DNA from 2 places in the Marinococcus sp. LNHM4E3-1 genome. Region 2 is predicted to be linked to the other one. Evidence: predicted binding sites of a transcription regulator. Region 2 holds the regulator's gene; the other holds the start of a gene.
The links. Region 2 encodes LexA, which represses DNA repair genes until DNA is damaged. Its sites were predicted from a motif close to CGAACATATGTTCG; they were not measured.
Positions count from the first base shown of each region.

Region 1: the regulator LexA is predicted to act here: its motif matches at 4,426-4,439, upstream of ACTRXI_RS02265 (DNA polymerase IV).

Region 1 covers NZ_JBQLID010000002.1:27,091-42,957, reverse strand. Annotated here, with positions in the region: gene ACTRXI_RS02290 (M15 family metallopeptidase) at 1-821, opposite strand, end outside; gene motA (flagellar motor stator protein MotA) at 994-1,806, shown strand; gene motB (flagellar motor protein MotB) at 1,799-2,557, shown strand; gene ACTRXI_RS02275 (MBL fold metallo-hydrolase) at 2,607-3,422, opposite strand; gene ACTRXI_RS02270 (MarR family winged helix-turn-helix transcriptional regulator) at 3,919-4,377, shown strand; gene ACTRXI_RS02265 (DNA polymerase IV) at 4,509-5,741, shown strand; gene ACTRXI_RS02260 (M20/M25/M40 family metallo-hydrolase) at 5,828-6,886, shown strand; gene ACTRXI_RS02255 (hypothetical protein) at 7,047-7,409, shown strand; gene ACTRXI_RS02250 (Gfo/Idh/MocA family protein) at 7,441-8,418, shown strand; gene ACTRXI_RS02245 (hypothetical protein) at 8,425-8,733, shown strand; gene ACTRXI_RS02240 (multidrug effflux MFS transporter) at 8,842-10,113, shown strand; gene dhaM (dihydroxyacetone kinase phosphoryl donor subunit DhaM) at 10,221-10,622, opposite strand; gene dhaL (dihydroxyacetone kinase subunit DhaL) at 10,622-11,242, opposite strand; gene dhaK (dihydroxyacetone kinase subunit DhaK) at 11,250-12,218, opposite strand; gene ACTRXI_RS02220 (DinB family protein) at 12,237-12,719, opposite strand; gene ACTRXI_RS02215 (DUF4385 domain-containing protein) at 12,900-13,346, shown strand; gene ACTRXI_RS02210 (aminotransferase class I/II-fold pyridoxal phosphate-dependent enzyme) at 13,369-14,544, opposite strand; gene ACTRXI_RS02205 (ABC transporter substrate-binding protein) at 14,774-15,712, shown strand; gene ACTRXI_RS02200 (iron-containing alcohol dehydrogenase) at 15,757-15,867, opposite strand, start outside.
Region 2 covers NZ_JBQLID010000001.1:385,631-401,497, reverse strand. Annotated here, with positions in the region: gene tkt (transketolase) at 1-484, opposite strand, end outside; gene ACTRXI_RS02050 (DUF896 domain-containing protein) at 672-911, opposite strand; gene ACTRXI_RS02045 (YneB family resolvase-like protein) at 979-1,638, opposite strand; gene ACTRXI_RS02040 (hypothetical protein) at 1,666-1,908, opposite strand; gene lexA (transcriptional repressor LexA) at 2,067-2,693, shown strand; gene ACTRXI_RS02030 (IS1182 family transposase) at 2,818-4,401, shown strand; gene ACTRXI_RS02025 (hypothetical protein) at 4,441-4,755, opposite strand; gene ACTRXI_RS02020 (hypothetical protein) at 4,885-5,163, opposite strand; gene ACTRXI_RS02015 (hypothetical protein) at 5,205-5,504, opposite strand; gene ACTRXI_RS02010 (hypothetical protein) at 5,678-6,004, opposite strand; gene ACTRXI_RS02005 (hypothetical protein) at 6,026-6,319, opposite strand; gene ACTRXI_RS02000 (hypothetical protein) at 6,390-6,632, opposite strand; gene ACTRXI_RS01995 (hypothetical protein) at 6,780-7,082, opposite strand; gene ACTRXI_RS01990 (sigmaY antisigma factor component) at 7,198-7,377, opposite strand; gene ACTRXI_RS01985 (hypothetical protein) at 7,421-7,546, opposite strand; gene ACTRXI_RS01980 (hypothetical protein) at 7,548-7,811, opposite strand; gene ACTRXI_RS01975 (hypothetical protein) at 8,057-8,278, opposite strand; gene ACTRXI_RS01970 (hypothetical protein) at 8,530-8,979, opposite strand; gene ACTRXI_RS01965 (hypothetical protein) at 8,995-9,324, opposite strand; gene ACTRXI_RS01960 (hypothetical protein) at 9,362-9,679, opposite strand; gene ACTRXI_RS01955 (hypothetical protein) at 9,741-10,019, opposite strand; gene ACTRXI_RS01950 (hypothetical protein) at 10,141-10,368, opposite strand; gene ACTRXI_RS01945 (SpoIIAA family protein) at 10,517-10,870, opposite strand; gene ACTRXI_RS01940 (universal stress protein) at 11,028-11,462, shown strand; gene ACTRXI_RS01935 (Crp/Fnr family transcriptional regulator) at 11,536-12,276, opposite strand; gene ACTRXI_RS01930 (response regulator transcription factor) at 12,459-13,082, shown strand; gene ACTRXI_RS01925 (universal stress protein) at 13,085-13,969, opposite strand; gene ACTRXI_RS01920 (hypothetical protein) at 14,016-14,342, opposite strand; gene ACTRXI_RS01915 (hypothetical protein) at 14,407-14,862, opposite strand; gene ACTRXI_RS01910 (universal stress protein) at 15,048-15,867, shown strand, end outside.

The DNA of each region.
Region 1 (15,867 bases), on a different contig from region 2:
AGCTCTTCTCCGTAATACTCTTCCAGCACCCAGTCATTTTCGTGAAGCGTTCCGGCCAAATCCTCTCCTACATATCGCACGTGCCAGGGTTCATACTGATAGCCGGTAATATCCGTTTTATCTTCCGGATAGCGTATTACAAAGCCATACTCATGCGCATTTTCTTCAAGCCACTCCCCTTCTTTTGTGTCACCTAGATCTGTCGTTAACGAATAGCCGACAGATGAAGTGCTCACGTCCATAGCCAGCCCGCTTTGATGCTCACTTTCTCCGGCCCTTGCGCTATATTTGTTCGCTTCCTCCTCCCCGTCTTCTTCCGCGTTGGCCGCAAATATACTTTCCTGGCGGTCATACGAACGGTATCCCGACACAGCCGAAAGCTCAATTTCCTCTTCTTCAGCCTCCGCGAACATGCTTTCAAGCTGCGCTGCGGCTTCCTCTCTCATATACTTTTTCTGGGGTTCTCCCTCAAATGGAAAAGCCACATCCGGTATTACTAAGTTTTCCGGCTCATAATCTGACGGCAGGTGGTATTCCCGGTTAATTAATGCGTCTGTAGCCGAGGGATTCTCCAAATCCCCCTCTTCTCCTCTCTCAGGTGGCTCCTCTCCTGCATCTGACTGTTCGTCATTCTCTGCCTGCTCTGTCTCCTCTTCTGCATCGCTCTCTGTTTCTTCCTGACTCTCTTCGTTACTTTCCTCAGGAGCGTCCGAAGAATTTTCTTCAGCTTCGTCACTCCCGCTGTCTCCGTTCCCGTTATTTGCACAGCCAGCGCTGAGCAAAAGCCCTGACATTCCTGCAACGATCATCCATTTTTTCATCATGCGCATCCTTTCTCTGCCATTCAAGGCGGTCTTCATGCTTTCGTATTTACGAGACCGTCTGCCTAGTTAATTATTCCTTACTTCCTTAAGAATTTTTCCATCCTTCTTTATGTTAGCATCCCAAGCGCCGATATAAACAATAGAATCAAACATAAAAGGATTGATACGTATGGATAAGGCATCAATCATCGGTATTATAATAGCATTCGCAGCTATCATGAGCGGTATCGCCATAAAAGGGATGGAGCTTATCTCTTTGCTGAACCCGGCCGCTCTATTAATTATTTTTGGAGGCACGATTGCCACTGTAGTAATTGCTTTCCCTGGTAACGAATTAAAAAACGTCCCGAAGCTTTTCGGTGTTTTATTTAAAAACCAAAATGAATGGAGCGTCGCGCAGCTTGTTCCCATGTTCTCCAGCTGGGCACAGACGGCAAGAAAGGAAGGCCTTCTGGCTCTTGAAGGCGACGTACAGGACATTCAGGATCCCTTTCTCCGCAATGGTATGACAATGGCGGTGGACGGACAAAATTCGGACTTTATCCGTGACATTATGAGCGAAGAGCTCGAAGCCATTGAATCCCGTCATCAAACAGGCGTTTCTATTTTTACCCAGGCAGGAACCTACGCCCCTACACTCGGTGTCCTGGGCGCTGTGGTCGGTCTCATTGCGGCGCTTGCCGACATGTCTGACATTGATAAACTCGGAGAAGCAATCAGTGCTGCCTTCGTAGCCACCCTTCTGGGTATTTTCACCGGCTACGTACTCTGGCATCCTTTTGCCAATAAACTCAAGCGCAAATCCAAGCACGAAATCCATGTCCGCAGTGTCATGATTGAAGGTGTATTATCGGTTCAGGAGGGCCAGCCCCCAAAAACGATTGAACAAAAGCTTCTAATGTACGTTCCGGCGAAGGATCGCGAAAAGATTATGGAGGCAGCCCAGGAAACCGAATGGAAAGAAGGTACCGAAAATGGCTAGGCGGCGGCAGCGGAAAAAAGAAGAGGAAGAGCACGTCAGTGAAGCGTGGCTACTCCCATACGCAGACCTCTTAACCCTGCTGCTTGCGCTGTTTATTGTGTTGTTTGCATCAAGTGAAGTGGATGCCCGGAAATTTGATCAGATCTCCGATTCCTTTAACTCGGTTTTCACTGGCGGAAGCGGCATTAATGAATCCGGAAGCTCTGTCGAAGAGCTGAATGCCGAAGATAATATCGATGAAAGCCCTCCAACAGCAATCGAAGAGGCTGAAGACCAAAACGAACTTGCCGAGCTTCAGGAAAGAGTGGAAGGCTTTATTGATGAACGGGGGCTTGAAGGCCAGTTTACGACCCGCCTCTCCGATGATGGCCTGCTCCTTTCCATCAAAGACAATATTTTATTCAATGTTGGTGAAGCTGAAATACGCGAAGAAGCTCTTGAAACGGCTGAGGATATGTCCGAGCTGCTTGTATTAAACCCCCCTCGCAACATTATTATCAGCGGCCATACGGATGACACCCCTATCGCGAATGCGGACTTCAGCACAAACTGGGAGCTCAGTGTCATGCGGGCGGTCCATTTCATGGAAATTGTGCTCGAAAATCCTGACCTCGATCCAAGAGATTTCAGCGCCAAAGGGTTCGGCGAGTTTGAGCCGGTTGCTTCGAATGATACCGAAGAGGGCCGTGCCCAGAACAGACGCGTGGAGGTTTTGATTCTTCCGCGTAACCAAACCGAATCCTCCGAATGAGAAATATGAAATCAAAAACTGGCTGCCCTTCTACAGAGCAGCCAGTTTTCTATCTTTCCGTTTTTAATTGTTCTTTATTCTCTTCGTGGACATGCTTTAACGGTTCTTCAAATTTATGACGGTCAATAAATGCAAAAATGGCGCTCTCCACATATGGATCTTCCAACGATTTTTTCGTATTTTCAATATACCATTCTGAATCCCGGAGACGCTTCTCTATTTCTTCCGGCTTCGAAGCAACCAGGCCATGTCCCGGGACCACGGTATTGTATTTGCCGTCTTTCCATAGCTCATTCAGCTTCTTTAACGTAAACTGGTAGGACTCGCTGTTATATTCAATAATCGGGATCTCTACATTGCTTAAATAGTCTCCGGCGATACAAAGACCGAGCGGCTCTACGACCGCCGCCAATCCATCCACGGTATGACCCGGCGCCAGGTAGAACGTAATTTTAGTTTCTCCTTCTGTAAGCACCTGCTCATCCGAGTCAACAATGATATCCGGTTTCGGATACATGGCTTCATAGCTGCGTTGAATATAGTATGCACTGTCAAACTCTTTCATTTCCTGCACAATTTCTTCTTTATCCGACCTGGCATTAAATCCACGGGAAGCAATGATGGTTGCTTCCGGGAAAGCACCGGCTCCGATAATGTGATCGAAATCCGAATGAGTCAGCAGCAGATATACCGGCTGGCCCTTTTTTCGTTCTTCGACAAAATTCCTTATTTCCTCAATTTCGGCTGGAAGCCATGTAGGATCTGTGATTAATATTAAATCATCTGTCACTACGACAGTCGTATTCGTCTGATAGAGCTCGCTTTGAAATACGCTCCATTGTTCACGGTCTAATCTTTTTGCCACACTGATCACCTTCTTATTAGTCTTCATTTACAGTTTCTTTCCCGAAAATGAAAGTTTTCATTCATAAATTAAAGTATTATTTTATTGAATAATTATATAAATTCATATAAAAGCAGAGTGGCCGCTTTTTGCTTTTTATAAGCAAATCGTTCGCATTCACCCTCCCTTTCTCTTATCGTAAACATACATCCTAATACAAAAGGAGGGAATTTTATTGCTGAAGCAATGGATAAAAAGCCTCTCTTTCTCAAAACGCTGCTACTACTGCAGATCAAAAACTTCTTACATGCGCCCGTACTTCACAAAACAGGATGAAAAAGTCTTTGTCTGCGAAAAATGCCTCGAATACGCTGAAAGAAGGGCTATGCAGCGAGCGGACTAGGAAAAAACGTACGTCATTTTCGTTTTATATATATCGTTTTACGCTTATCTCTTTTTTCGGTCCTGATCTATATTACAATAGAGAAAAAGAACGATTGGAATTGGAGGGGCCCCGATGAACGAACATGATAAGGAAATGCTCGAACTAATTGAAACTGGCGTGGTAACGTTAATGCGCCGGGCGGATTTTAAACGGACGCTTGACAGTCAGGCAAGCAGCCTGGACCGTTCCGCATATTTGATCCTTCAGGTACTGCACCAGCAGAGCCCCCGTTCTGCACGTGAGCTAGCTGATCACTTTCTCCTCGATATTTCGACGCTCAGTCGTCAGATTCACTCGCTGGAGAAAAAAGGTTTTGTCTCCCGCCGCCCGGATCATCACGACAAACGGGTCAACCAGATTTTTATTACGAACGAAGGGATTGAGGCAATCAATACGCTGAAGCAGGAACGGATTCATATGTATGACAGCCTGTTGGCTGACTGGGACAAGGAAGAGCGCGACCAATTTGCCCAGCTGCTCGAGCGATTTAATAACACCCTCGTACAAAAAAGGGGGCTTCCTTCTTCGTAATGCATATGCCGGGCCCTGGACCAGGGCCTGATTTTTTTATCAAAAACAAGAACATTTGTTCGTTTAAAATATTTATTTTGAGGTATACCCTATAGAAAGAAACAATTGTTTCACCAAAGGAGGGCTGGGCCGTGGAGCGTGTTATTTTCCTTATCGACATGCAGTCGTTCTACGCCAACGTTGAAAAGCTGTATTATTCCAGCCTTCAGCATAAACCAACAGCTGTAGCCGGAGATCCGTCCATCCGGAGCGGGGTGATTCTGGCTGCCTGCCCTATTGCTAAACGCGAAGGAGTGAAAACAGCCGAAACACTTGGAGAAGCACAGCAAAAATGCCCAGGGCTTGTTGTTATCCCTCCGCGTATGGAGCTTTATTTAAGAATTTCTGTACAAATTGCCATAGCGCTTGAAGCTTACACTGATAAAATAGAACCCTACAGCGTGGACGAGCTGTTTGCAGATATGACGCATACATACAAACATACGGCTTCCACGCCGGAGCAGGCGGCTCTGTTCATCAACAGGCATCTTCTTCGGGCGTTCGGCGTCTATCCCCGGACCGGCATTGGAGCAACCAAGGTTCTCGCCAAAATGGCCTGTGACCATTTTGCCAAAAAATCGGCCGATGGGATTTTCACCCTGAAGCAGGAACAGCTGGCTTCCACACTTTGGCCTCTGCCTGTAAATCATCTGTTCGGAGTCGGGCGCCGGATGGAAAAGCACCTGCGGCAGATGGGGATTCGAAAAGCCGGCCACCTCGCTGCCTACCCTGTGGAAGAGCTGCGGCACCGCTTTGGGCTGAACGGAGAGCTTCTATGGCAGACAGCGCACGGCATTGACCCTTCCCCTGTCTCTCCCGGCACTCATACGCATCGAAAGGCTGTCGGCCACCATATGACCCTCCCCCGTGATTATTCGAGCTGGGATGATATCAGCGTCGTGCTTCGCGAATTGAGCGAAGAGGTCGGACGCCGGGCCCGGGCGGAGAGCTGCAGCGGCTGGACAGTCACCGTAGGAGCCGAAGGGCATGATAACGGGAATTCTGTTCATTTTCAGCGGCAGGCCTCCCAGGCCGAGCCGATTAATGACGGCAAAGCCATCTACGAAGCCGCCGCCTCCCTGTTTCGTAAACATTGGACACACTACCCGGTCCGGGGACTGAGCGTCAGCCTGCAGCAGCTTGAAAGCAATCAATTTATGCAGTTAGATTTATTTTCCGAAAAAGAGCACCGGGAAGACTTAAACAAAACGATCGATACCCTCAAAGACCGGTACGGACCGGCAGCTGTGCTCCAGGCCTCATCGCTTCTTCCCGGCGGCCAGGCCCTTGCCCGCGCAGAAAAAATCGGTGGTCACTACAAGTAGTTCCCGACTCCTTCAGGAACAGGAGTTGACGGCAAAGCCGAAAAACGGGATGCTGTAATAAATTGTACTTTCAAGGAGGAGAACTTATGAAGGAAACATCTGAACAGTTTTTATACGACCTGCTCCAAACTCCCTCTCCATCCGGCCACGAAATGGCTATTCAGCGTAAATGGCTTCAGTACGTCTCTCCGTATGCTGATGAAGTTCACACAGACACGATAGGCAATGCCTGGGGCACCATCAATCCGGAAGCCCCGTTTCACGTGCTTTTAGCCGGTCACTGTGACGAAATCGGCTTTCTTGTAAAGTCGATCGACAGCAGCGGCTTCGTAAGGGTGGAAAAGCTCGGCGGCATCAGCCAGGTACCTGCACTGGGAATGAAAGTGACCTTTCAGGGCAGGCAGGGACCTATCACCGGCGTTACGGGCGTCAATGCGGAACACAAGGGCGGCAGTAAAAAAGATTTCGCCTTTTCCGATTTGTACATAGACTTTGGAGCTAATAGTAAAGAAGAAATGGAAAAGTATCTTTCCATCGGCGATGCCGGCGTTTATGAGCGCACGCCCGAAAAGCTGTTAAACAACCGTTTCAGCGGACGGGGACTCGACAACCGGACAGGTGCCTTTATTACTGCAGAAGTTCTGCGCCGGCTGCAGAACAAACGCCCGGCGGTGGGCGTCTATGGCGTGAGCACGGTGAACGAAGAAACAAACATGGGCGGGGCTCATTTTGCCGGCGCCGGCCTCCGTCCAGATTTAGCAATTGCCCTCGACGTTACATTTGCTTATGATTACCCCGGGTCCAATCCGAATCAGGAAACAGAAGTAACACTCGGCGGCGGACCCGTCCTTGCCAAAGGGGCTCCGATTCACCCGACAGCTAATGAAGGACTGGAGCAGGCGGCCAAAAAAGCCGGCCTCTCCGTGCAATACGAGCTCACTCCACGGGTGACCGGTACTGACGCTGACCGGCTTCGTCTCGCTGGCGACGGTATTCCAAGCGTTAATGTATCTCTTCCACTACGGTACATGCACGCCCCTGTGGAGACAGCCAGCATGGACGATATCGAAAATGTTATCGAGCTGTTGGTCGAATACATTTGTTCCCTGCAGGAAAATGAAGACCTGAGGCCTATCCGTCCGTAATTTACTTTTATGTATCTTTGATTTCACGCTCTCTTCTTTTTCAGGAAGAGAGCTTTTATCATTTGTATTTTTTTGATTCAAGGCTGTTCATTTGAAGCTAAAACCGCTACGATACAGTTATGAATATTTGTATCTACATCACTTAAAGGAGCTGCAGCCAATGGAAGAACGCTTAGCAGAATTCGGACAAATCATCGATCAAATCATATCCCGGGTGCCGGGTACCTTCGGCGAAAATATCGCTGTATTTGTTCTCGCTATTTTATTGTATCTTTTACTGCGTCCTATATTTTTTTTATGGAAACCGGCAGCGGCCCGGCTGTTAAAAATGCTGTGGTACGCAGCCCTCGGTTATGTTCTGCTGCAGGAAGCCGGATCTATTTTCTTCATTCTTGGCTTTGCAGCTGCTGTGGAGGCATACGACCAGTTTTTTCTCTTTTTTGAGGAACGAAAACGGCGGGCTTCCATCCCAAAGACGGAAGCAAAAACACGGACGAACCGGAAAAGAAAAGGAAGCTCTTAGGATCAGCTGACATTTAAGGAGGTTTAACATAATGAATTTTGCCACCGTGGGAACAAACTGGATCACCGAAGCGTTCATTCAGGCCGGCAGTTCGCTTGAAGACTTTCAGCTGCAGGCGGTATATTCGCGGAATATGGAGCGTGCCCAAACGCTTGCGGATCAGTACGATGCGTCTTCGGCTTACGATGATTTAGAACAGCTTTGCCAGGACACAAACGTTGAAGCGCTGTATATTGCAAGCCCTACGAGATATCACTTTTCCATAGCTATGGCTGGTATCCAGCACGGCAAGCACATCATCTGTGAAAAGCCGATGTGCTCTAATGCGGAAGAGGCAAAGCGGCTTCTTGCCGCTGCTTCAGAATACGGTGTCACTATTATGGAAGCGATCAAAAACATGTATTTCCCGGCCTGGGAGACTGTTTTGAACCACCTTGACGAAATCGGAAAACTCCGCCGGGCATCGATTTCCTATTGTCAGTATTCAAGCCGTTACGACGCTTACCGCGAGGGGACTGTGCTCAACGCTTTTAAGCCTGAGCTTTCCAACGGGGCCTCAATGGATATTGGCACCTACTGCCTCCACCCCGCCCTTGAACTCCTAGGCATGCCGCATACAGTACAGGCGCACGGCTATCTGCTTGAAACCGGAGCCGACGGTCAGGCTGCCGCTCTTTTAGGCTATCCCGAAGCCCAGGCTGTTGTCAGCTATTCAAAAATTTCTGCTTCCACCCAGCCGGTGGAGCTGCAGGGCGAAGACGGCACGATCACCATCGACCATATTAACCATATGCACCGGGTGACCCTTACAAAAAAAGATGAAACGACTATCCTCTGGGAAAACAATCAGGAGGACTCCATGGTTCACGAAATACAGGCCTTTATTCAGCTGTGCGCCGATGAAGATGTGCGGCACATTCCTATCGAACGCTCCATTCAAGTACTGCAGGTGCTTGATGAAATACGTGCACAGATCGGCGTCCGATTTCCTGCAGATACTGAGGAGTAGCGGAAGGTGATGAATCTTTCCTTTTTTTCCTTAATAAATGAAGGGTTAAGTGCTGTATTCGCCGTAGACTTGACTCAGGAATATGTATTTTTCCTGTTCAGCTTTGCATTTTTTCTTCTCTTCCGGCCGCTGTGCTTTTTATGGATGCCTCCGCTTCAGCACCTGCTTCGATGCTCGTGGTACGTAATTATTGCTGTAGCCTTTTTTCAGGAATGGGCCGGAGCGCTTATTATTATTTTTTTCGCTCTTGCTGCAGAATGCTGGCATCTGCTGTTTGCGGCTATGGAAACAAAATCCGGGAAAAGTCCGTCTTAAAAACGGGCTTTTCTTTTTATATGCCCTATGTTAGAATCCTCTCTTGTGTGCAAAAAACAGACGTGTCCTATAATACATAAATCATTTAACAAGGGAGTAGATTTTATCATGAGTTCCACACAGGCGGTATCGTCTAAAAAACGGCTCGGCCTGGCTATTCTGCTGGGCTCACTGGCTGCATTTGGTGCTTTGACTATTGACATGTATTTACCCAGCTTCCCTTCTATAGCACAGGATCTTGATACAAGTGCGTCACTTGTGCAGCTTAGTTTAACAGCCTGCCTGCTCGGCCTCGCCTTTGGCCAATTAATCGTCGGTCCTATGAGCGACGTGAATGGAAGAAAAAAACCGCTATCCGTTTTCTTATTTATTTATATTGCCGCTTCTATTTTATGTATATTTGCCCCGACCATCTGGATTCTGATTGCCTGCCGTTTTCTGCAGGGATTTTCAGCTTCGGCCGGCATCGTTATTTCCCGGGCAATTGTCCGGGACATGTATTCCGGGAAAGAAATGACAAAATTCTTTTCCCTGTTGATGCTTGTAAACGGCCTTGCGCCAATACTTGCTCCAGTGCTTGGCGGAGCCATTCTTAACTTTACGACATGGAACGGCGTCTTTGCCGTACTAAGCGGGATAGGGATTATTATCTTTATTATTGTTTTATCCCTGCTTCCGGAAACCCTCCCGGAAACTAATCGTTCCGACAGCGATATAAAAGAAACCGTACGTACCTTTGGGAGCTTATTAAAGGACCGTTCGTTTATGGGCTTCGCCCTTGCCCAGGGATTGAAAATGGCCGGCATCTTTGCATATGTTTCCGGCACGCCGTTTGTTTATCAAGGCATTTACGGAGCTTCGCCGCAAACATTCGGCTTTTTATTCGCGCTTAACGGAATCGGCATTATTATCGGATCGCAGACTACCGGCCGGCTCGCCGGCATTGTACCGGAACGAAAAATACTCACATTCGGACTCGGGCTGACCCTCATTTCAAGCTCCGTCCTATTAACAATGACTGTGATTCAGGCACCGCTTGCTGCTATCGTCATTCCAATGTTTTTCGTCGTTTCAAGCCTCGGGCTTGTAAATACAGCTTCGTTCTCTCTTGCGATGGAAGAACAGGGCCACCGGGCCGGCAGCGCTGCTGCATTAATCGGGCTGCTTCCATTTTTATTCGGAGCGGCTTCGGCCCCGCTGGTTGGCATCGCCGGAGAGCATACAGCGGTCCCAATGGGAATTGTGATTTTTGGAGCAGACGCTGCAGCAGTACTCAGCTACGTGTTACTAGCTCGCGCGTCGAAAACACCTTCTGCCGAAAAAGAAAAAACCTCGCAGAGCTCCTATTATAAAAATGCAAGACCAAAAACAAGCTCATAAATGGAAATGCCCGGAGTCCTGGAGCCTCCGGGCATTTCAAATTTTTGTATAAAACTCTATATCAACGAAAACCCTGCAGCCGTAAGCCTGGCTGCAGGGTTTATTCATTAATTCTCGATTTTTTTCCATTCCTTTGCCGATTCTGCTGCTTTTTTTACTTCTTCAAGCGTTTTTCCCATCCCTGCTTCGACCGCAGCGATGTACGCTCCTTCCACAAGCGGGGCATCAGCTATTGTAATACGGCCTTCGAGCTCCGGCAGCATTTCAAGAGCCATTTCCGCATTCATTAGTGCACTGCCAATGTCAAACAAAAGCAGCACGCCCTCTTCTGTCGTAACCGATTCCACAGCGCCGGTGATCCGGTCTACACTTGTGCCGATTTCTCCGTCTTCAGTTCCTCCGGCTGCAGCGATTGCAACATCCTCCTGCTTCGTCTGAGATACGAGATCCACGATGCCGTCGGCGAGCTCTTTACTGTGCGAAATAACAATGATGCTGACTTTAGCCATTAAGAGGCCCCCTCTTTATACACTTCTGCCAACGCTTCAAAAACGAGCTGCGATGAAAAGGCTCCAGGGTCCATATGGCCCTTCGAACGCTCGCCTAAATAGGAAGCCCTTCCTTTTTTAGCAATTCGGTCGATGGTAGCTTCTGCTTCGTTTGCAGCCGTTTTGGCAGCCTTCTCTGCGTCTGCGCCGTGCTCCTTCATTTCATCCCGCACAGGAATCCATACGTCGAGCATTGTCTTGTCCCCGAGGGAAGCCTTGCCTCTCGTTTCGATACCGCCGACGGCGGCCTCGATGCCTTCGACCAACGCTGCGCTGTCAAGCACGTCTTTACCCTTCCATGCATTGGCGGCTTTAAGAAATGCCGTACCATATAATGGCCCCGACGCTCCTCCCACCTTCGAAATGAGTGTAGAAGCCACATCTTTATACAATGCGCCAATGTCCTCGTAGGAAGCGTCTTCCACTTTCTTGGCTACTTCCTGAAAGCCGCGGGCCATATTATGCCCGTGATCTCCGTCTCCGATGGCCTGATCCAGCTCGGAAAGCTTGTCCTTATGCTCCTGCATTTTTGCATTGATTCTTAGTGCCCATTGCTTCATTACTGCTGCGCTTAGTTCCATGAAAGCTTCACTCCCTGCCGGATAGTAACAGTTGTTTCCGTTCTTCATCCAGGTTTAAAATCGTTACCGAGCATCCTGTCATTTCAAGCGACGTCATATATTCTCCTACAAAGGTTTTCTTTACGTGAATACCACGGTCTTTCAACAGCTGAATAGCCTTTCTTGCCACAATATAAAGCTCCATTAAAGGCGTCGCTCCCTGGCCGTTGATCATTAACGCTACTTCGCTGCCATCATTTAGGTGCATATCATCGAGCACGTGCTGAACCAGTTCTTCCGTCACGGCGTCTGCCTGCATCAGTTCGCGCCGCTCTACGCCCTGCTCGCCGTGAATACCGGTCCCGATTTCCATCTCGTTCTCATCGAGGGTGAATCCGGGTTTGCCGGAAGCTGGAACGGTACACGGAGAAAGGGAGACTCCCATCGAACGCACGTTGTCAGCCACGCCCTGGGCAATTGCTTTCACCTCGTCCAGGCTCTTTCCCTCAGCCGCTGCTGCCCCTGCAATCATATGCACAAGGGTCGTTCCTGCTACACCGCGGCGGTCCTCCGGATTGGCAATCGCTACGTCGTCCCGTATAACGACCTGTTTGACCGTAATATCTTCTGCTTCTGCGAGATCGGCCGCCATATCAAAGTTCATGACATCCCCGCTGTAGTTCTTGACGATCAAAAGAACTCCGGAGCCGCTGTCGACAGCTTTAATCGCTTCAAGCACCTGGTCAGGTGTCGGAGAGGTGAATACTTCCCCGCTCACTGCCGCATCGAGGAGCCCTTCCCCGACGTATCCGGCATGAGCAGGCTCGTGTCCGCTGCCCCCGCCGCTGATCAGCGCCACCTTGCCCTTGACTGGAGCGTCTGCCCGCACAATGACATTTGTGTTTTCAATCGCCCGGAGCTTATCAGGATGAGCGGCCACCAATCCTTCCACCATTTCAGAAACAATCTGATCCACACCATTAATGAGCTTCTTCATTTCTTTTCCTCCCTCAGTCTATAATCTTGCTTTTATATCTTGGATTTGAGCAATATGACGCTCTTCGTGGAGACCGATCATTTCCAGCCACTGATGAAGAGGCATGGGCCCAAAATTGGGATGCGAAATGGAACGTGCTGCTAATTCCTCACTGGTATGTTTTTCCTCCAGGTGACGGATATAGTCTCTTGTTTCCTTCAATTCCTCCAGCAGGCTCTGCTTGCCATATTCCATGTCCTCCGGCTGGAGCTCCTTCGGGGCTTCTGCCGGACGGCGCCGGTATTTCATCATTTGAATCGGCTTTTCTTCCGCCCTAGTGGTAGGTTCTGTTTCCAGGGCACTTTTCATACTTCTTCCTACAAAGGCTTCAAACAGCCGTAGGTGTTCGACCACCTGGGCCACGCTCCAGTCAGTGGCGTCTGTTTTTATGTTCCAATCTGCTTCCGGCACTGGTTCGATTTCTTCCAGAAGCTGGCTGCGTACATTTTCAATATATTCCATCTTAAAACCTCCATCTAACACAAGGATTCGATGTGTATGTTCAATAATCCTTCTTTCTTCCATGCATACTGTTTATTCCCCTTTTCAAGAAAAATAAATCCTGAACAAAGGTGCAGTTTCACACATAATTATCATCATTTTCGGGCAAAGAAAACAAAGGCAAAAAAGGAGAGAATGCTTATGAGTTTTAACTATGAAGAAGATTTTGACCGTATTAATTTTCGTGAAAAGCCAGAAAAGTACCGTGTAGGACGCGGGGAACAGGGCGTTTTAATGGTGGAACCGTACAAAAGCGAAATTCTGCCGTACTGGAGGTTTAAGACCCCGGACATTGCCGAGGAATCTTCCCGGCAGATTTACGAATTATTTCTGGAGTATAAAAAGCAAAAGGATTTCGTCGGAATGGATATGGCAAGAAAATTTCTGCAGATGGGCTACACGCGCTCACGCCGGTACGCCAATTATAAAGGTGGCAAAAAATACGACAAAGACGGTAACGTGAATGAACGTCAGATCAATGAAGAAAAAGCTGAATCCGCCCGGATTTTTGAAGAAAAATGGATCAAAGCCCGGGAGGACGAAACCTATTTATCATGGAAAAAAGACCATCAGCAAAAGTATGGATAAATAAAAAAGTTAAACTGCTTCTTTATTTCACCTTTGCGGCCACACCCGCGATCCGCTCAGCTGCTTCTTTTAATCGCTCTTCCTCTTCGAGCAGACCAATGCGGACGTATCCTTCTCCCATGCTTCCAAAGCCATGGCCCGGAGCGACTACTACACCCGCTTCTTCGAGCAGCTCTTCGGTAAACGAAGCGGAGGTATAGCCTCCCGGCACTTCCATCCATACAAAAAAAGAACCCCCTGGTGTCTGCACCGCTACGCCGTGATCATGAAGCGCCTGAATAAATACATTTCTTCTGTTTTCATAAACAGCCAGTATATCTTCAGCCATCTTTGCCCCGTGATCAAACGCATACGCTGCTGTTTCCTGAACCGCGCCAAACAAACTTACATACAAATGATCCTGAATTTTATTGATCATCTCTATAACTGAAGCATTTCCCACTGCCACAGCTGCACGCCATCCGGCCATGTTAAACGTTTTTGAAAGGGTGTACATTTCCACACCGACTTCCTTGGCCCCGGGGGTCTGAAGAAAGCTGGGCGGTTTTTCGCTGTCGTAGCCAAGCGACCCATAGGCAAAATCGTGAACGACACAAATGTGGTGCTGTACAGCAGTCCGGACCGTTTCTTCAAAAAATTCTGCCGTAGCGGTACCGGCAGTCGGGTTGTTAGGATAATTTAAAAACATCATTTTTGCCCGGTTCAGCACATCTGCTTCAATCTGCCGAAAATCAGGGCGAAAACTATTTTCTTTTTTAAGCGGCATAAAAGCCGTTTCTGCATTGGCCAGAGCTGTTCCCGAAAGGTAGTCAGGATAACCCGGGTCCGGCAGTAAAGCAGTATCCCCCGGGTTGAGGAGACACTGGCTGATCTCCACAAGCCCTGTTTTTGCACCGAATAAAACCGCCACTTCCGTTTTTGGATCCAACGTCACACCGTATTCCCGCTGATAAAAATCAGCCGCGGACTGCTTCAAAAAATCGTAGCCCCGAAATGGGGAATATTTATGATATTCCGGCTTTTCAGCAGCACTCCTCATTTTTTCCACAATAGGTGCCGGAGTCGGCTGATCAGGGTTTCCCTGTCCCAGATTGATTAAATCTCTGCCTTCTTCTTTCAGTGTCTGGACTTTTCTTGAAAGCGAAGCAAAAAACTGTTCCGGCAGTCGTTCGATTTGTTCAGACGGTTCAAATCGCATAAAATTTCCTCCTGTACGCAGAGTTTCCCTCGTATGTTTTACAATCGTAAAAACAAAGTACCCTCAGTTTAACGTTAAATAAATAAAAGCACATCCCTTCCATTTTTATAAAAAAATATATGAACAACATTTTTTGCTTAGTTCCAAAGGTTTACATTGTAATTATAAAATGAATACCATATAATAGTGATGCAAATGATTATTATTATCAACTGGGAGGATTTACATATTGGTTAAAAAGTGGATTTCTTTATTTGCAGTAGGTTTCGCCTTTTTGTTTGTGCTTGCTGCCTGCGGCAACGGTTCATCCGGAGGTTCCGGAGAAAGTGAAGACAGCGGAGAAAATGCAGAAGCAGAAACAAGAACAGTCACTGACCCGACCGGCCGGGAAGTGGAGATTCCGGCAGACCCGCAGAACGTCGTAGCCTTGCAGAATGTCGCAGACATGCTGATTCTTGATAAACAGCCGATAGGCACCTCTGAGTATTATCTCGATACGTACGGCGATCAGCTTGAAGGAGTGGAAAGCGTTGGCGGCGATACGCCAAACGTAGAGCAGATCAACGAGCTTGACCCGGACATGATTCTTTTGTCGGATTATCAGTCTGACTCTCTGGACCAGCTCGAACAAATTGCTCCGGTATATATGACTTCTTTTGATGATACACCGGAAGAACAGCTTCAGAATACTGCTGATGCATTAAATGAAGAAGACGCAAGCGAAGAATGGCTGACCCAATATGAACAACAGGCCGAGGAAGCCAAACAGACACTCGCAGACAATGACGTGCCGGAAGATGCAACTGCAGCTGTCGTCCAATTTATCGGTAAGGAAGTGTACGTGCACGACCAATCCGTCTTCGCCGGTTTGTATGAAGGCGCCGGGCTTGAACCAACAGAAGGTGTCGAAGAAAATACAGAAACCCAGGCCATTTCTCTTGAAACTGTGCCTGATTACGTAGAAGGGGCAGACTATCTGTTTGTGCTGACCGATCAGGGGGAGCCGACAGAACAGTCCCAGGAGCTTGTGGATGATCTGCTTGCTGATACACAAGCCGTTCAAAACGAACAATTTTATTACGTAAATAATACAAAATGGAGTGACTTCACACTGCTTGGCCGTGAGTACCAGCTCAACGATTCAGTAGAAAAAATCACCGGCGAATAAAACAGAGGCCCGTTCTTTTATAAGAACAGGGCCTTTTTTGTGACTTACTTGTTAATTTCTAAAGTACCTGCGTAAGCTGCTTCATACCTTTCTAAAATATCCTGATAAGAATACGGCTTCGGACTTCTTGCTAAAAGTCTTGTCTGTTTTTCTCC
Region 2 (15,867 bases):
CCATCAGGTCGCCGTCGCCGCAGAGCACGTAGGTGAAATGATCAACTACGGCGTGGTCGTCGGTGTTATACTTGGCTGCCAGATGGCGTTCGGCCATCGCCATGCCGGTGCCCATGGCCAGTCCCTGGCCGAGCGGGCCGGTGGTTGCCTCCACGCCGGCGGTATGCCCGTATTCCGGGTGGCCCGGCGTCTGGCTTCCCCACTGGCGGAAGTTTTTCAGTTCCTCGAGCGAGAGGTCGTAGCCGCTCAGGTGCAGCATGCTGTATAGAAGCATCGACCCGTGTCCGGCGGACAGCACGAAGCGGTCGCGGTTAAACCAGTCCGGATTGGCCGGGTTGTGGTTCATGGATTTGGTCCAGAGCGCGTACGCCATCGGCGCCGCTCCCATCGGAAGCCCCGGGTGACCCGACTGGGCTTTTTCAATACTTTCGATGGACAGCGTCCGAATCGTGTTAATTGCTAACTGTTCTGTGCTAATTGCCATGCATATGTCCCTCCACTGTATGTATTTTTGGGTGGAAACCCGCACTTATGAGTTGACCCCGCGGGAATTTCCGTGTTCTAGTACGCTTTTATGATAAAGGTTTTAAAACGATTACACAAGCGTGTTAATAGAGAAAGAAGAAAATCAAAAGGCCTGCTCTTTGTTAAGACCAGGCCTCTCTTTTATCTTAATGCCGGAAGCTGCGGTTCCGTCGTTTGACACGCTCGAGCTTACTTGGAGTTACATCCGTGCCCTCTTCATCCACCACTTTTACGTTTTCGAGCTGGTTTTTAAACGAGGAACGGAATTTACTTAAATATTCCTGACGCAGCGCCTGCTGTTCTTCTTGTTCTTCTGCAGTCAGCCCCGACGATTTTTGACGTTTGGCTAACTCATTAATCCGGTCAATTTTTTCTTTCGAAAGCATAAGTTGCCTCCCTTAAAATGGCGTTCCTTTTTTATTATATTAAAAACAGCGCCGTACCGCAAACAAATCACTGCGGTTCTATCTCCGCGCGCTGCTGTTCATATTCTTTATAACGTCGGTGCACCGTCGCTTTAGAAATATCATAGCCAAGGCCCCGGAGCGTCAGAGCGATATCTTTAAACGTCAGCTCCCGCTGTTTCAGCTTAACAATTTCTTCAATGGGCACCTCTATTTTCTTCCGGCCGCCGCTGCGGTTTAATCCGAAGTTTTCTTCCGGGTGGTACCCGTTTTCCACCGCCCGCTGCATCCCCCGCTTAATTTTAAAATTATGCAGCCGGCGCTGATGCTCTTCCACAATGGACAAAATTTCCATAATCATATGATCGGTATCCGCAATTTCGAGCTCCCCGTCATCCTTTACTGTATAGATGGACGTGCCCCTTTTCTGCAGCTCATGGAGCACGGCGATTTTAGCATTTCCGCGTCCAAGCCGCGTATCATCGGTAATCAGCAGTGTATCCGCCCCGGTGTCATCGAGGAGCTCAAACACACGGAGAAGCCCGTCCCGTTCCACGGAATAGCTGCTCTCCTGTTCTGTCACGGTCTGCTGCACCGCCCAACCGTTCGCTGCAGCAAGAGCCTCCAGCTCCTCCTGCTGCCTGGCAAGCGAGGACTGCTGTTCTTCTTTTTCCGTACTTACCCGGGCGTAAATGATGCATGCTTTCATTTGTCTGCGTTCCTTTCCGTTCGTGTTTTACTGTTCGGCAGCGTCAAACGAAACCGTTCGTTCCCACGGCTGTTCCTGATAGCCCGGCCTGTCCTTCAAAACCGGATGCTCCTGTTCATAGACGATTTCTGCCGGCCGGTCTGCTTCCGTGCCGCCCAGCGTGTCCGGAGTGATCGAAGCGTCCGCTGAATATACCAAAAATAAAAGCGCGAATGCAAATAAAGCAAGCATCGTCCAGTCCGTTGAAGTGAAGGTTTTGAGTTTATTCATATGCATGTTCCCCCTGAATGAGAATGTATGTTCTTATATTCATTCAGTATACCAGAATACCTGTTCCCGTCAACAGAAATATTAGAACGGGTGTTTGCGTTTTTGTTCCCCTCATGCTATACTTTACTCAGAAAAATTCCTCAAAAGGAGGTGCGGAGATGAAGCTATCCAAGCGCCAGCAGCAAATTCTTGATTATATAAAAGAAGAAGTAAAAGAAAAAGGCTATCCGCCTTCGGTCCGGGAGATCGGAGAAGCCGTGGGGCTCGCCTCGAGTTCAACGGTGCACGGGCACCTCGCCCGTCTTGAAAACAAAAATTTAATCCGCCGCGACCCGACTAAGCCGCGGGCAATTGAAGTGCTTGAGCTTGAAGACCAGGGCAGCGAGCCGATTCACGAAAGCAAAGCTGTGTACGTGCCGGTGATCGGTAAAGTCACGGCCGGGGAGCCTATCACTGCGGTGGAAAATGTAGAAGAATACATCCCTCTTCCGGAGCGCATGGTGACCGACGAAGAACAGGTATACATGCTTACCATTCAGGGGGACAGCATGATAGAGGCCGGCATTTTTGACGGGGATCTTGTTGTCGTTCAAAAACAGCAGACCGCTGATAACGGCGATATTATTGTCGCTATGACCGATGAAATGGAAGCAACGGTTAAACGGTTTTATAAAGAAGAAAACTTTATCCGCCTGCAGCCTGAAAATGCCACCATGGACCCGATCATTTTAGAAAACTGTACGATACTCGGCAGAGTCACCGGCGTTTTCCGCACCATCTTTTAATCACATAAACGGGGCTGTCCCAAAAATAGGACAGCCCCTTTCCTATGCGCAAAAAAAGAAAGAAACCATCCTTCGATGATATGGTTAAGTCACGACACTCTCCATACGACAAGGATGATTTCTTATGTTTACCGATGATAACACACAGAGCTTCCCGATACCAACAAGCCTGAAACCCATGATCCCCGAGGGGGATCTGGTCCGGATCGTCAACGACACCATTGATCGGCTGGCCGAGCGGTTTGGGAGTCCCCAAGCTTCTTCGGCGGGACGCCCGGCCTATCCACCTCAAACCATGACCAAAATCGTCATCTATGCCTATGCCCGGGAATGGTATTCGGCCCGGGCGATCGAACAGGCCCTGCAGGAAAACCTCCGCATGATGTGGCTGGCCGGGGGCCTGACGCCCAACTTCCGGACCATCAACCGATTTCGCTCCGAACAGATGCAGGAACGCATCACGCCGCTCTTTCACCACGTGGTTCAGGAACTGCTCGACGAGCAGTTGATCACCGGGGAGCATTATTTTCTGGACGGGACCAAAATCGAAGCGGATGCCAACCGGTATACGTTTGTGTGGCGCAAGTCCACCGTCCGGTATGACCAGCGCCTCCAGGAGAAATTGGCGGTGCTCTGGCAGGAAGTGGCCCCTTTTCTTTCCCTGCCCGACGGGCAGGAACGGATCGACGCCGATATCCTCCGGGCGGTGGCGGTCCAGCTGGCCGGACGCCAGGAGAAGGCCGGGCCGCGTCAGGCCGACGCGGCATCACCCGAAGAGCGCCGGGAAGCTAAAGCCGAGGAAAAGTGGTGGCGAAAGCGTCACCGTCAGATCGAGCGGGATTATCTGCCGCGACTGGTCAAATACGAGCGGTACCTGGCTACCTTCGATGGGCGGAACAGCTTTTCGAAAACCGATCCGGATGCCACTTTTATGCGGATGAAAGACGACCACATGGGTAACGGCCAGCTGAAACCGGGGTACAATATCCAGATGGGTACGGAAAACCAGTACATTGTCGGCTATACGGTGCACCCCAACCCGATGGATACCCGGTGTTTGCTTCCGCATCTGACGATGCTGGACGAGCGGCCCCTCCCGTTTCCGGGCCAAATTATTGCCGATGCCGGATATGGCAGTGAACCCAACTACCTGACCCTGATCGAGGAAGCCATTCCGTTTTTGATTCCATACCCCCGCATGCGCCAGGAGCAGACCCGGGCCTTTCAGCGGGCCATCCATCCGGTGCAGAACTGGACCTATGACGAACAGGACGACCTGTACTGGTGCCCGAACCACCGAAAAGTGCGGTTTCAAGCCTATGAGCGACGCACCGACCGCTATGGCTACCAGCGGGACCTCAAGCGGTATGAAAGCGAAGACTGCAGCGACTGTCCGTTGAAACCCCAATGCACCACCGCAGAAGGCAACCGACAGGTCCGCATCAACCCGGTCTATGAAGAGGGCAAGGCGATCGCCCGCCGGGCGTTAACGAGCGACGAGGGAGCATCCACCTATGCCCGGCGCAAAATCGAAGCCGAAAGTGTTTTTGGGCACTTGAAAGCGAACCGTCGCTTTCGTCGGTTTGCCCTGCGGGGCACCGCCAAGGTGACCACGGAATTTGGATTATTGGCTGTCTCCCATAATCTACGGAAAAAAGCAGAAACCACAAAAAAAGAAGCCGGAGAATCATCTCCAGCTTCCGCTTAAAAGAGCCATCATTCGATTTTTGGGACAGCCCCGTTTCTATTATGCCCGGCACGCAAGCGTCCGGTACGACGTAACAATTTTATTTCCTTCAACATCTCTATCCGTAATCACTATCACTGTGGCTGACGTAATATTTTCCTGTTCGATAAATTCAAGCCCCCGGTGCCAGAGCCATTCATACACCGTTGTCATGTCTACGTTCAGTTCATTTGTCCCCAGCGCTTCTGCCGTAATCTGCATCGACAGCAGCAGCTGGTCGCGCTCAAAGATGTGAAGCACCGGTCCATTAAAATGTTCAGACTCTCCCGGGCTGCCTTCATACGGTCCGTGGTAAAAGTCAAGCAGGCGTGCCATCACGATTCCCCCTTTAACGACTTCGGCGCCGATACGTGCCTGAAGTTCGTTTTTCTATTGGTGAATTGTGATTCCTTTTCCCTGCACCTTTGCTGCTAAACCCGAATTTCTTCCCCGTCTCCTGAAAGGTTACTGGTCGAGCCACTCTTTAATCTGCTGCTTATCGTTATCATCAAGGTTGCCTTCTTCAATCCAGTAATTCATCAGCTTCATCATGCCCTGCTTGGAGAGCCCCACCCGGCTGCTGTCGGATGGATGGCTGCTGATGTCCGTTTTTCCGTATTGGTAAATGGATACGTACGGCGCCTCCGCGTGGTTTAAATTGTGAAGATCTTTCTTTTCAAAATGCAGCATTTGTATGCCCCTTTCTATTTTCCGGAATGTTTTTTGTCCCTGCGTCTGCCACAAAAAAGAGCCTCCCGGGAAGGAAAGCTCCGCTTAGCGTTTGTTTACATGGATTTAGAATACGGTTTGTGACAGATCGAATGATCGATGGTTTCATCGGGTTCACCGCTGTACACACAATCGCAGGTATCTAATACGTAAGTATGCTCTTTGGCGTGAATGACCTGACTTCCCTGATGAAATAACAGTTTTTCATCGGCCGGCTGAAAATCACTCATCGAATGAAGCACCACTTCATAGCCATCGGCGTATTCAATCACCTTGTAATGAATTTCATGACCGTCACTGCTATAGGTCACCTGCGGCTGCGTTCTGCATTTGAATTCCACTAAAGCCACTGTCATCCACCCCCTCCACTTATTTATACCACAGTTTTTTCGGTTCGAGAAGACACCCGGCCGTTTTTTTCCGAAAGAATTTCCTTCCCAAATGAGTGAAAACCGTTTCTCTCTCTGCCTGCCGGAAAAGAAGCCTTTAGCCATTTTCTTCTATATAAATAAAAACAAAAAGCACCCTCTCAGCTCGAGGGCGCTTCGAAATCTCTCAATAAATTGTCGTACGTTTTGTTTATTTCTCCGTCCGTCACGTCCTGCACGGTAATAACAAGACGCTTCCTTTCCGCCGGCGCTTCCTGTTTCAGATAATCCAGGCCGATGCTCCACAGCCAGTCTGGTACGTTTTCTTCCTTTAAACTCGCTTCGGCTGCCATCGCTGAGGTGGTCACCTGGACGAGCAGCACGAGTTCTTCGTCCTTATACACTTCGACTGATTCCCCGGCAAAATGAAGCGGGCGTATGCGGTAGCCTTTCAGCCCTTCCTGGGAAAAATCCGCTTCCTGTGTCATCATCATCCTCCTTTTATTCGATTACGACTGTTCCTGAAGGGCACTGCTTCCTTCAAGCTCTATGCTTTTCTGATCCGACCGGGTGATGTAGGCCTGTCCGCCAAACTGAAACCCTTCCCGGGTGTAAAAATATAAATCCAGCGCAGGAGAAGCACTGTCGAATGCCTGGTGGAAAAATTCCTCGTTGTCGCAGTCTGTAATGGAAACGGTCCAACGTTCAAGCGGTCCACCGCCTGCCTGAAGGTGACCTTCATTTACCTGAATAACTTCATTTGTGGAGACTGTTTTAACAGCTTCTAGTGCTAGTGTCGGCATCGCGTCCTCCTGAATTTCATTCTTTTAAAAGGGCGGCTTGTATAAAACCGCCCGCGGGATGCGTTAATTTCTATTCGTCTACCTGCCGTTTGTATTCTTCATAAAGCTCGCGGCCTTCTTTTGTGATTTTAATACCGCTGTAAACCGCCTGGTCTTTTTCTCCGGAGGCATCGTCATACGTAACATATCCATGCTCCGCAAGCTCCTGAAAACGATCCTGCTCGATTTCATCCACCGGCGACCATTCGGCGCCGATTTCCCCCCGCTCGACTCTTCCGGCCAGCTGGGCCATTGCTTCTTTTCTCGGACTCATGACTTTCTCTCCTTTCCAATCTTTGAGCATCTTTTCACAGCTATAATCCCCGAATTCGCACGTATTAAACGTTCCCCCGATTTCCGGTTTTCGTGCATATAAAAAAACAGGCGCCAGCTTCCGCTGTCACCCGTTGTCATACCTGCTTTATATCTGCACCAGTTCATCAAGACCATCGAGGTGGCAATGCTTCTTCCCGCCGCCTTCAATGTTTTTAAATTGAACGATCCCCTGATACTCTGCTTCTTCAGTTTTGAACCGTATACTGATGCTGTTTCGATTGATAAACTCTTCGGAAAACTCCTGTTCTGCATTATAAATGGCCATCGTCCAGGCGCTTTCCCCGATCCGGTCCGGATCGGACGTTTCGAGATACAAGTATGCAGACTCAAATCGCAGCTCCGATTCGTCGAGTACAATTTCGTTAATTTCCTGGGTTTCCTGTTTCATTTTTGTCGCCCCTTCACTCTAATAGGTGCTGCATGTGCCGGCAGAAGTCCCGGCTTCTTTTTATGCTATTACACCTCGACGCCGGTTTGAAACCTCGGAAGAGCAGCAGCCGGGCTTACTTCTTCCATTTATGAATGACGTAAAAAGCCACTGCCGGGGTCGGAAACTGTGTTAATCCCCACAGACCCCACTTCCATTTGGCTTTGCCCTGCTTTTCGGCTTCCCGGTAAAGCCACCAGGCCTGAAGCAAAAGCAGCGGAGCCAGCAGCCAGGCGGTATTTCTTTTTTTGTTCATCATCATCTTCCTCTCTGACAAAGACTGGGAGGTGCTTTATTCATTATACTACGCCAATGCCTTTAATACTCCCCCACCCAATAAAAAACCGGACTTCCTGGAAAAAGTCCGGTCCCCTTGTAAGTAATAAAAAATATCCCCCGGTCCGGTCCCGGCCTGAACGAATCATGTTACATATTGTCCTTCTCTTTCCACTGTTCGTTTAACACCGGCAGGTCGCTTACGACAGATATGATTCGTTCATTTTCCCGAAAATCCCGTATGCCTTTCAGCAATTCCTCTTCAGTGTTAAAAATATGCTTTTCTTTAGCCGGAAATTTTTCCCTAATGTCTTCTTTAGTCCCTACGAACACTTCATTTCCTTCTTCATCGATCACATAAGAAAATTGAGAGATAGCGCATGCTCCTTTCAACTTCTGTTCCGCCCAAAGCATAACACTCCTCCGCCCTATTGCATAGGAAACAAACATTACCACCGCGGTATACAAGCGACACCCTTTTGAAATTACATTAACTCTGCCCCGGTACACATGTATATAAAAAGAAACAAAACGGATATCGGAACAATTACATCACTACAAATAATTATTCCACACAACATATTGTAGTGTATATTTTAAAATACATAAAACGTTCGAAAACACTGAGCACCCTTCATTTATTATCAGCAGACGGATGGTTAATATAAAATATATGTGTTTCCGTGAAGCGTCATTGTTTCCTGGTCAAATGGCATATAAATCCTGTCGTACTTCGGGGAAAACGAGCTGTCATCAAGCGCGTGGATGTCAAAGACAAATCCGTCATCGGTTTCCCAGGTCAAACAGTGCAAAAGACTCCCCTCATCGCTTAACAGTACCTGCACATAACGGACATGACGGTTGACATACACGGTAGCCATCGTTTATCCCCCTCTCCTTTATAATACTTCAATTTCAAGTAATAAAGTACTATTATTTTTCTAAAATTACAGAATTTATTTTCTGGTTCTTTTAACCTGATCCAGCATTTTTTTACCGCTGTATATATTCCGTTGTCTTATGTGTTGATACAAAGCGATATATTTTACTACACTCGATTGTTTTAAACTACGCCTATTGAAATAAAGTCACAAAAAAAGCCCGGAACATATCCGGGCTACAACTGTTGTTTTTATTCTTCGATATAAGGAAGCAGAGCCTGCTTAAATAACATTGATGCCTGTTCGTCATTAAAAACAGTGCCTGTTTCCGTTTCCCATCTGCAGGTGTTCAAGTCCTTCAGATAAGCACTGCGGGGACGGACGTCGCTGACGTTGTAGGCAGAGTCGTTGATACGGATTTTAAAGCTCATTTCCAGAAAGCCTTTGCGGGTGAACACCTCGCCGGTCTCAATAATAAGCTCAGAAACGCCGTAAAAATATTTTACATGCTTGTTGCTTTTTACTTTTTCCACTTTTAAATCCGACCGGCCGTTAATGGTTCCCATTAATTCATCAAACATGCCTGTAAGCTCCTCGGAGCAGGCGCGTATGCTTTCCATCTGTTTTTCTTCCTCCACGGTGGACGCCTGTTTTTTATTCTGGCGGGCCGTGCTTGATAATTGATGAATCCAATCGTCCATGTAAGACTCCTCCCTTTAGCGCAGAAATTTCATTTTGCTGTTCACGTCATCGTCAAGCGGCGCGTAGGCCCCTTCGATGTAGTGCCACTTAATCAAGAATTTTGAGCGGACAAACTTTTTCTCGCGCTGCGTCTGCAGCAGCTTTTCCCCGTCTTCATCTTCATCGAGCTCGGCTTCAATTTCGTGTTCGATCCATATGCCCATTTCATCGATGGAATCGATTTCGACGATAATAAACTTTTCCATCGTTTTAGGCGCAAGAATCAATTGCAGAACCTTATCTTCTTTAGCTATATCTGCGAGGGCGATTCTAACATTTTTTCCTATTGAATTTCGAAATGACATATTTACCTCCTGGGGGGAAATTTTTTTAAGCTGCTGGTCAGTAGCCGGAAGCATCGAATTCTTTTAGAAGATTTTCATAGGGAGTAATCAACTTGCCGTTATCCAGATCTTTTTCTGTAATTACCATCCGCTGGCGGTCGCCGGGATCATTTTTCTCCAAATAATCGACCCCGGTGTCCCACAGCCAGTGCAGCAGGTTCGCTTTATCCGGCCGGTGCGGCGACTCCACTGCCCTATCAGTCATCTGAATAAGCAGGGCAAGCCCGTCAAAATCCATTATTTCTATGGAATGCGAAGCGTTCAGTGCGTTCGGGAAAAACGGACGGTATTCAGGATGGTTATAATACGTGTCCATAAAAATTCCTCCTTTAAAGCCGGCATGTTCATGGAAAAAGCACCCCGGGCGGGATGCTTTATTAGTACTTGCTAATTTTCCCCTGGCCTTTAATAACAATATTTCCTTCTGCTTCTTCATCGCCTGTTTTTGAGGCTTTGCCTTTTCCTTCATACTCCACCAGGCTGTTATCCTTAATCCGGAACTCGTTGCCCTGATCCGAAAACAAATCCATGCCTCCGGTAAAATTAATCAATTCCGCCTGCCATGTATTGTCGTCTTCGATCGTCAATATGCCGCTTTCTATCGGGATTTCTCCCCGTTTATCGCATGTTATAAATTGGAATTCCAGTTTTTCCATTCCTATTGTCCTCCTCCATATGCTGTGCGACAGCAAAGCTTTCATCTGCCATTCTTTCTATTCCTGTCTTTCCCTGTTGTCGCCGGATTAAAAACCGCGATCGCCTATTTTTGTGATGAAACTACAGTTTTTTTGCCCAGACGATTGTGTCATGGACAGCCTTGGCCTCATGACGCAGTTCGTTGCTTTTTTTCATTCTGTCGATTCTCACAAGTACTGTCGCAGCATGGAGCTTTCCTTCGAACCGCTCCGACAGCTCGTCTGCCACCTTTAGTTCGTGGGATTTTCCCCTGTCCTTCAAATATTCGATAATTAAATTATCCAGCTGTTTTTTCTGCTTTTTATTCACGTTGGTGCCTCCTTTGACGTGCGTATTATAGCCGTTAGTCACTTTTACCCGCTTTTACTGCCGGGGTAATCCTTTTTCTGCGACGGCTGAAATTCGATCAATAATTTTAGTTAACATAATTATATTATATGAATAAAAGCGGTACTGGTCAGCGTGCCAGCCATTTCCGTGCCTGTTTCTTTTCTGTGTGCCCGAAATGCTTTGTTTCCACTCCAGGCAGAAGCTTACCAAAGGATTCCACTGCTTTGATGCCTTTTTCATCACTGACAAACGCCATTTTTTGAAATTCCTTTATGCGCTTCAGCCACTTCAGGTCCTCCATAACCGCCTGCGGCGTCATTCCTTTCCAGTCCGTCACCACTACAAGCAGATTGATCGGAGTGTCGTCCTGCTTCACGGCGTCAAACGATTTCCCGAACGTTTCATAATCGTCCTCTGTTATCTTTCCGCTGATTTCCATCTCGATCATATGGCCTGTTTCTGCCGAAATAACGGTCAGCACGTTAACGCACCTCCAGCGAGCTTTTATTTGTTTTAATTCCCGGCAGCACCGTCTCTTAATCGGTCCCAGGACAATTTTTGCGTTCGTTAAAAGGAAAATATGCTTACCAGCTAGAAGTACGCAGTGAAAACACAATAATTTCTTTAGGAGGCATATCATGCATACAATGGACGTTATTTTAGTTGCTGTGGACGGCTCTGAAGAGGCAGATTACGCATTTGAAACAGCTCTTCCGCTTGCCAAATCACAGGGGTCGCAGCTTGTAATCACCCACGTCATCAACCGTAACTCCTACCGCCCGATGAGTAACTATGACTCCTCACTCATCGGTGAAGTGGAGGACGAAGCGCGCCAGCTCCTCGACAAGTACAAAAAGCAGGCGGAGGAGTTTGGTATCACGAATGTGGTGGCTGATATCGAATACGGATCGCCAAAAACAGCTATTCCGCGCGATCTTGTGCCAAAATACAACGTTGATTTGATTATCACGGGCGCTACCGGGTTAAATGCCGTCGAGAAAATTTTCCTTGGCAGCGTTTCCGAGCATATTACAAAAAATGCCGACTGCAGTGTAATGGTCGTACGGTTATAATCCCGGAAAACGCCAAAAACCCGGCGCCTGAAAAAGGCACCGGGGGACCATGGTTTTATGACGTTAGGCGTGGCTAAAGACGGCATATTTCGCTGGAGCAAAGGTTGTCAAGCGGGCAGTTGCACAGCCTGCGCAGATAGAGCATGTTATGAATAACAATGAGGCCGTTCTCATAGGAAATGACGCCGGCCTTTTTCCACTCGTTCAGGCAGCGGTTCACGCCCTCCCGGGATAAGCCGATGTATTCTCCGAGCTCAGTGTTGGTCAGCTTCAGCTGCAGGATGGTGCCGCTCTCCACCTCCCTGCCGTGCGTTGTGCTGAGGCGGATCAGGGTTGAGGCCAGGGCGCCGTTTTTTCCGTACAGCAGCAGATCCCGGAATTTTGACTGCTCCTTTAACGTGTTGCTGCCCATCCACTGCATCATCTTGAGGGAGAAGGCGCCGGATTCTTTAATCAATGCCTCCATTTCTGTTTTTTTAATCACACCTATCGTACTGGCGGCTGACACCTTCGCCGAAAAATCATGGCGCACCGCATTCAGATTGCCATATTCACCGGCCAGGTCCCCGCTTCCAAGCAGCGTAATTGTTAATTCTTTTCCGTCACTTGTGCTTTTTTGAATTTTCACGGTTCCTTCGTAGAGAAAATAGAAATAATCAGAAGGGTCTCCTTCTAAATACAGGTACGTTCCGGCCCGTTTGTGCGCCAGCTGCGTGCGCTCCTGAAAACGGTCAAACTCTTCAGGAGAAAGCATACTTGCAAAAGATCCGCTCGGCTTCTCGTTCACGGGGAGACTTTGAAGGGGCCTGCTCATTATTTCCATCTCCTTCGATAGTATTACCATGATACTATCAAAGGAGTTTTCTAAAAAATATAAGGGAAAACCCTTAATTATTTTCTCCTGTTTTTTTTACACTTGATGGTTAATGCTATAGGCATGTATTCCCGAAAGGCTCTGTGCATGAACGTCTAACCCCAGCGTAAGAAGGTGAGCGCATGATTTCGATCGTTTTAGTAAGCAGACGTCCGATCTACCAGAAAGCGTTAAAAATACTGCTCGAAGAAGCTCCTGACTGTACCGTCATTAAGGAAACAGCCGGATGGCCGTCTGCAGAGGCTTTACCAACCGGAGGCCGCAAGCCCGTCTATGTCATTGATGCGGGCACGCTTTCACCGGAAGCAGCTATCTTCGAACGCCCTCTGCTTCCGTCCGTTTTTCTAGTCTCCGGGGAGGAAACGCCTGCTTTCCTGCAGCAGGTGTACGAACGCGCCTCCACCGGGTGCCTGCTGCATACCGATCCCCTGGACGATTTATACGGGGCCATCCGGGCGGCCGCCCGGCATAACCGCTACGCCTCTGCTTCCTTCCAGGCCCTGGTGCAGGCCCATAACACGCCTCCTGCCTTCGGCAATCCGAGGAGGCTCTCCCCGAGGGAATGGGAGGTGCTCTATTATATAACGCTTGGCTACGCCAATAAAGAAATTGCCGAGACGCTCGTGATCAGCGTGAAAACCGTCGAGGCCCACCGCACTAATTTAATGGAAAAGCTCGCGATGAAAACCCGGAGGGAGCTGGTGGAGTACGCCTATCAAACCGGGCTGATTCACTCCAGAAAATAATTCTACTGCTCTCTATGCTCGAGCGGCTGCCGCACAATCAGCACATCACAGATCGCCCGGTGGGCAATGCCCTCCGCCACACTTCCAAGCAGCAGCCGCTCCGTCCTGTTTCTGCCGGACGCCCCGCTCACAATCAGATCAATTTCATGCTGCACGGCGTATTCCTGAGGAATAATCAGCTTTGCCGAGCCGTACAGCAGAGACGTCGTTACGTTTGCGACGCCGAGACGCTCCGCCTGGGTTTTGTAATCCTCCAGCATTTTCCGGTCATCGTCCTCCATGAACTTCTGCACATCAGTATTTAGTACGGTAGAATACAGAAGGTTGGAGTTGTACACGTGCACGATAAACAATTCCGCCTCCGTCTGCAGCGCGAGCTGGACGCCCTTTTCAAATGCCAGGGCCGCTTCCTCGGAGCCGTCCACGGCTATCAGAATTTTTTTATGTCCGCCCTCGCTTTCCTTCCGGACGATAAGCACATCCTCCCTGGCCCGGCGGAGAACACCGCTCGATACGCTCCCCATCACTAATTTTTCCACCGTGCCCATGCCGGAAGCTCCGGTAACGATCAGGTCGGCCCCGAAATCAGGGGCGAGCTCCGCTGGAACTGTCGACTTGGGGGCCCCGGAGCGCAGCACCGTCTCCACCTTCGCCACTCCCGCATGTTCGGCTTCGGATGCGTACTGCTGCAGCATTGCTTCGTTCTTTTTTTTCGTCTCGTCCCATGCTGACGGCACGTAATACTGAAACGCACTGAAATCCCGTTCATTAACCACATGTGCGAAAACGAGCGTGGCCTCAAACCTGCCGGCAAGCAGCATAGCCGTCCGGGCAGCCCGTTTCGCTTCCTCGGATGGATCCACAGCAGCAAGAATTGTTTTATACATATCGCATCTCCTTTGTATGTTTATTTTCTGCCCGTTTTTTCACCCTTCAGGACAACGGCAGATCCGCTTCCGAAAAATAATACGTCACCATGCCGCCCTGGAACGTGCGCTCCACCGTTTCACACGGAGGCACCCGTTCAATTCCGATAATTTTAAACGTCCGGCTTCCCACCGTGACAGCGTCCGCAAGCTCCAGTTCGATATTTAAAAGGTCTATCCCCCGGGCACATTTTCGAACATTTTCCCTCGTGCCGATGTAGAGCACTTCCTCCCGCCGGTCCGGTTCGTCAAAAATATACACAAACCGTATATACTCCTCCTCCCTCACTTCTGCCGTGCTTTCTCCCGCATATCCGTAGTAGTGCTTCTGCATATTCAAGCAGTCCTCCTTTATTACTTGTACGCTTCGCAAACGCTCTCATTTTTGCCGTCAGTACCTACATAACCCGGAAGGTCCACGTGCCGGTCCGCCTCTGTTTTACGGCCGCATCCCCGGCCGGAAGGGCTGCTTTTGTTGTTAAGTAATAGTATTTCCGGAATACATGCAGCGTCCATTCCTCCAGGGTAAACGCCGTCTCCCCGTCCGCCGGGAGCCTGCTGATAAACGACAGCCCGTAAAAGTACCGCTTCATTTGTGCCGAAGCCTGCAGCGACGGCGTGTCGATCGCTATAAAGGCAGCGTGGTTCAGCGTCCCCGGAAGCGCATGCTCTGTCATTAACGAGTATTCCTGCCATTCATACGTATGAAAATAGTACACATAAAACGGAAGCAGGCAGGCGATTTCCTGGTTTCGCTCCGCTCTTCCGTTTAATTCCGGCAGGGTTTGCGGAATGGCCCCGCCGCATTCATTCAGCATTTCCTTCCAGACAATCTGCTTTAATCCATCCATCATACCGAAACTCCTTTGTGCTTTATTTTCAACGCCCCTTCAGGCTGGAATAGTTTTCACTTATAGCTGCTTACGAGGCCAGTATAAATTGAAAAGTCTCCGTTGGATGTGAGGTTCCTCACACGCAGGAAGAAAAAAATGAGCTAAACTATAGACACACCACCAAAAGCCAGAAGGGACTGATTGCAATGGCACTGCACTACGAACGCATCCTCGTCGCTCTCGACGGTTCGGACGAAGCAGAATACGCACTTCAAAAAGGGATTGAAACCGCCCTCACCTATGGAAGCGCGCTCGCGTTCTGCTATATTATCGATTACCACAATATCCTCGAGCTCCGCCGGGAGTCCCCGGATCTGTTAAGCGCGTCAGAACGTATTGGCACCGACATTCTGGACCGTGCTAAAAAAAGCGCGGAGGATCAGGGCGTGAAAAACGTTCTGACATTTATGAAGGAAGGGCCTCCCAAAGCGTTAATTCCCGGCGAAATAGCTCATGAGTTCGGAGCCGACCTGATTCTTTCCGGGGGTTCGGGAGCCGGTACGTTTGAAAAAAGGGTTTTTGGAAGCGTTGCCGCAAGCATCGTGCGCCACGCCTCGTGCGACGTCTGGATTGTCAAAAACGAAGAGCCGCCAAAGCCGTACAGCTCTATTCTGATCGCTGTCGACGGCTCCGAGGTCTCAACCAGCGCTTTGTATGCCGGGCTCGACATTGCTAAACGGGAAAAAAGCCGCGTGCAGGTTGTGTACGTGCTGAATACGCCGTTTATTTCGTCAGCCGAATACCATACCGAGGATATTGTTCAGATGTACAGGGAACGCGGAAAAGAACTGCTTGAGGAATACCGGAATTTAAGTGCCGCAGAAGACATTTCGGCGATTGATTTTTCCGTCGAATACGGAGCGCCGAAGGTAGTGATTCCAACCGAGGCAGCCAAAAAATTCGAAGCGGACCTGATCGTTGCCGGCTCCTCCGGGATGGGGCGCGCTGAGCGCCTGTTTCTCGGAA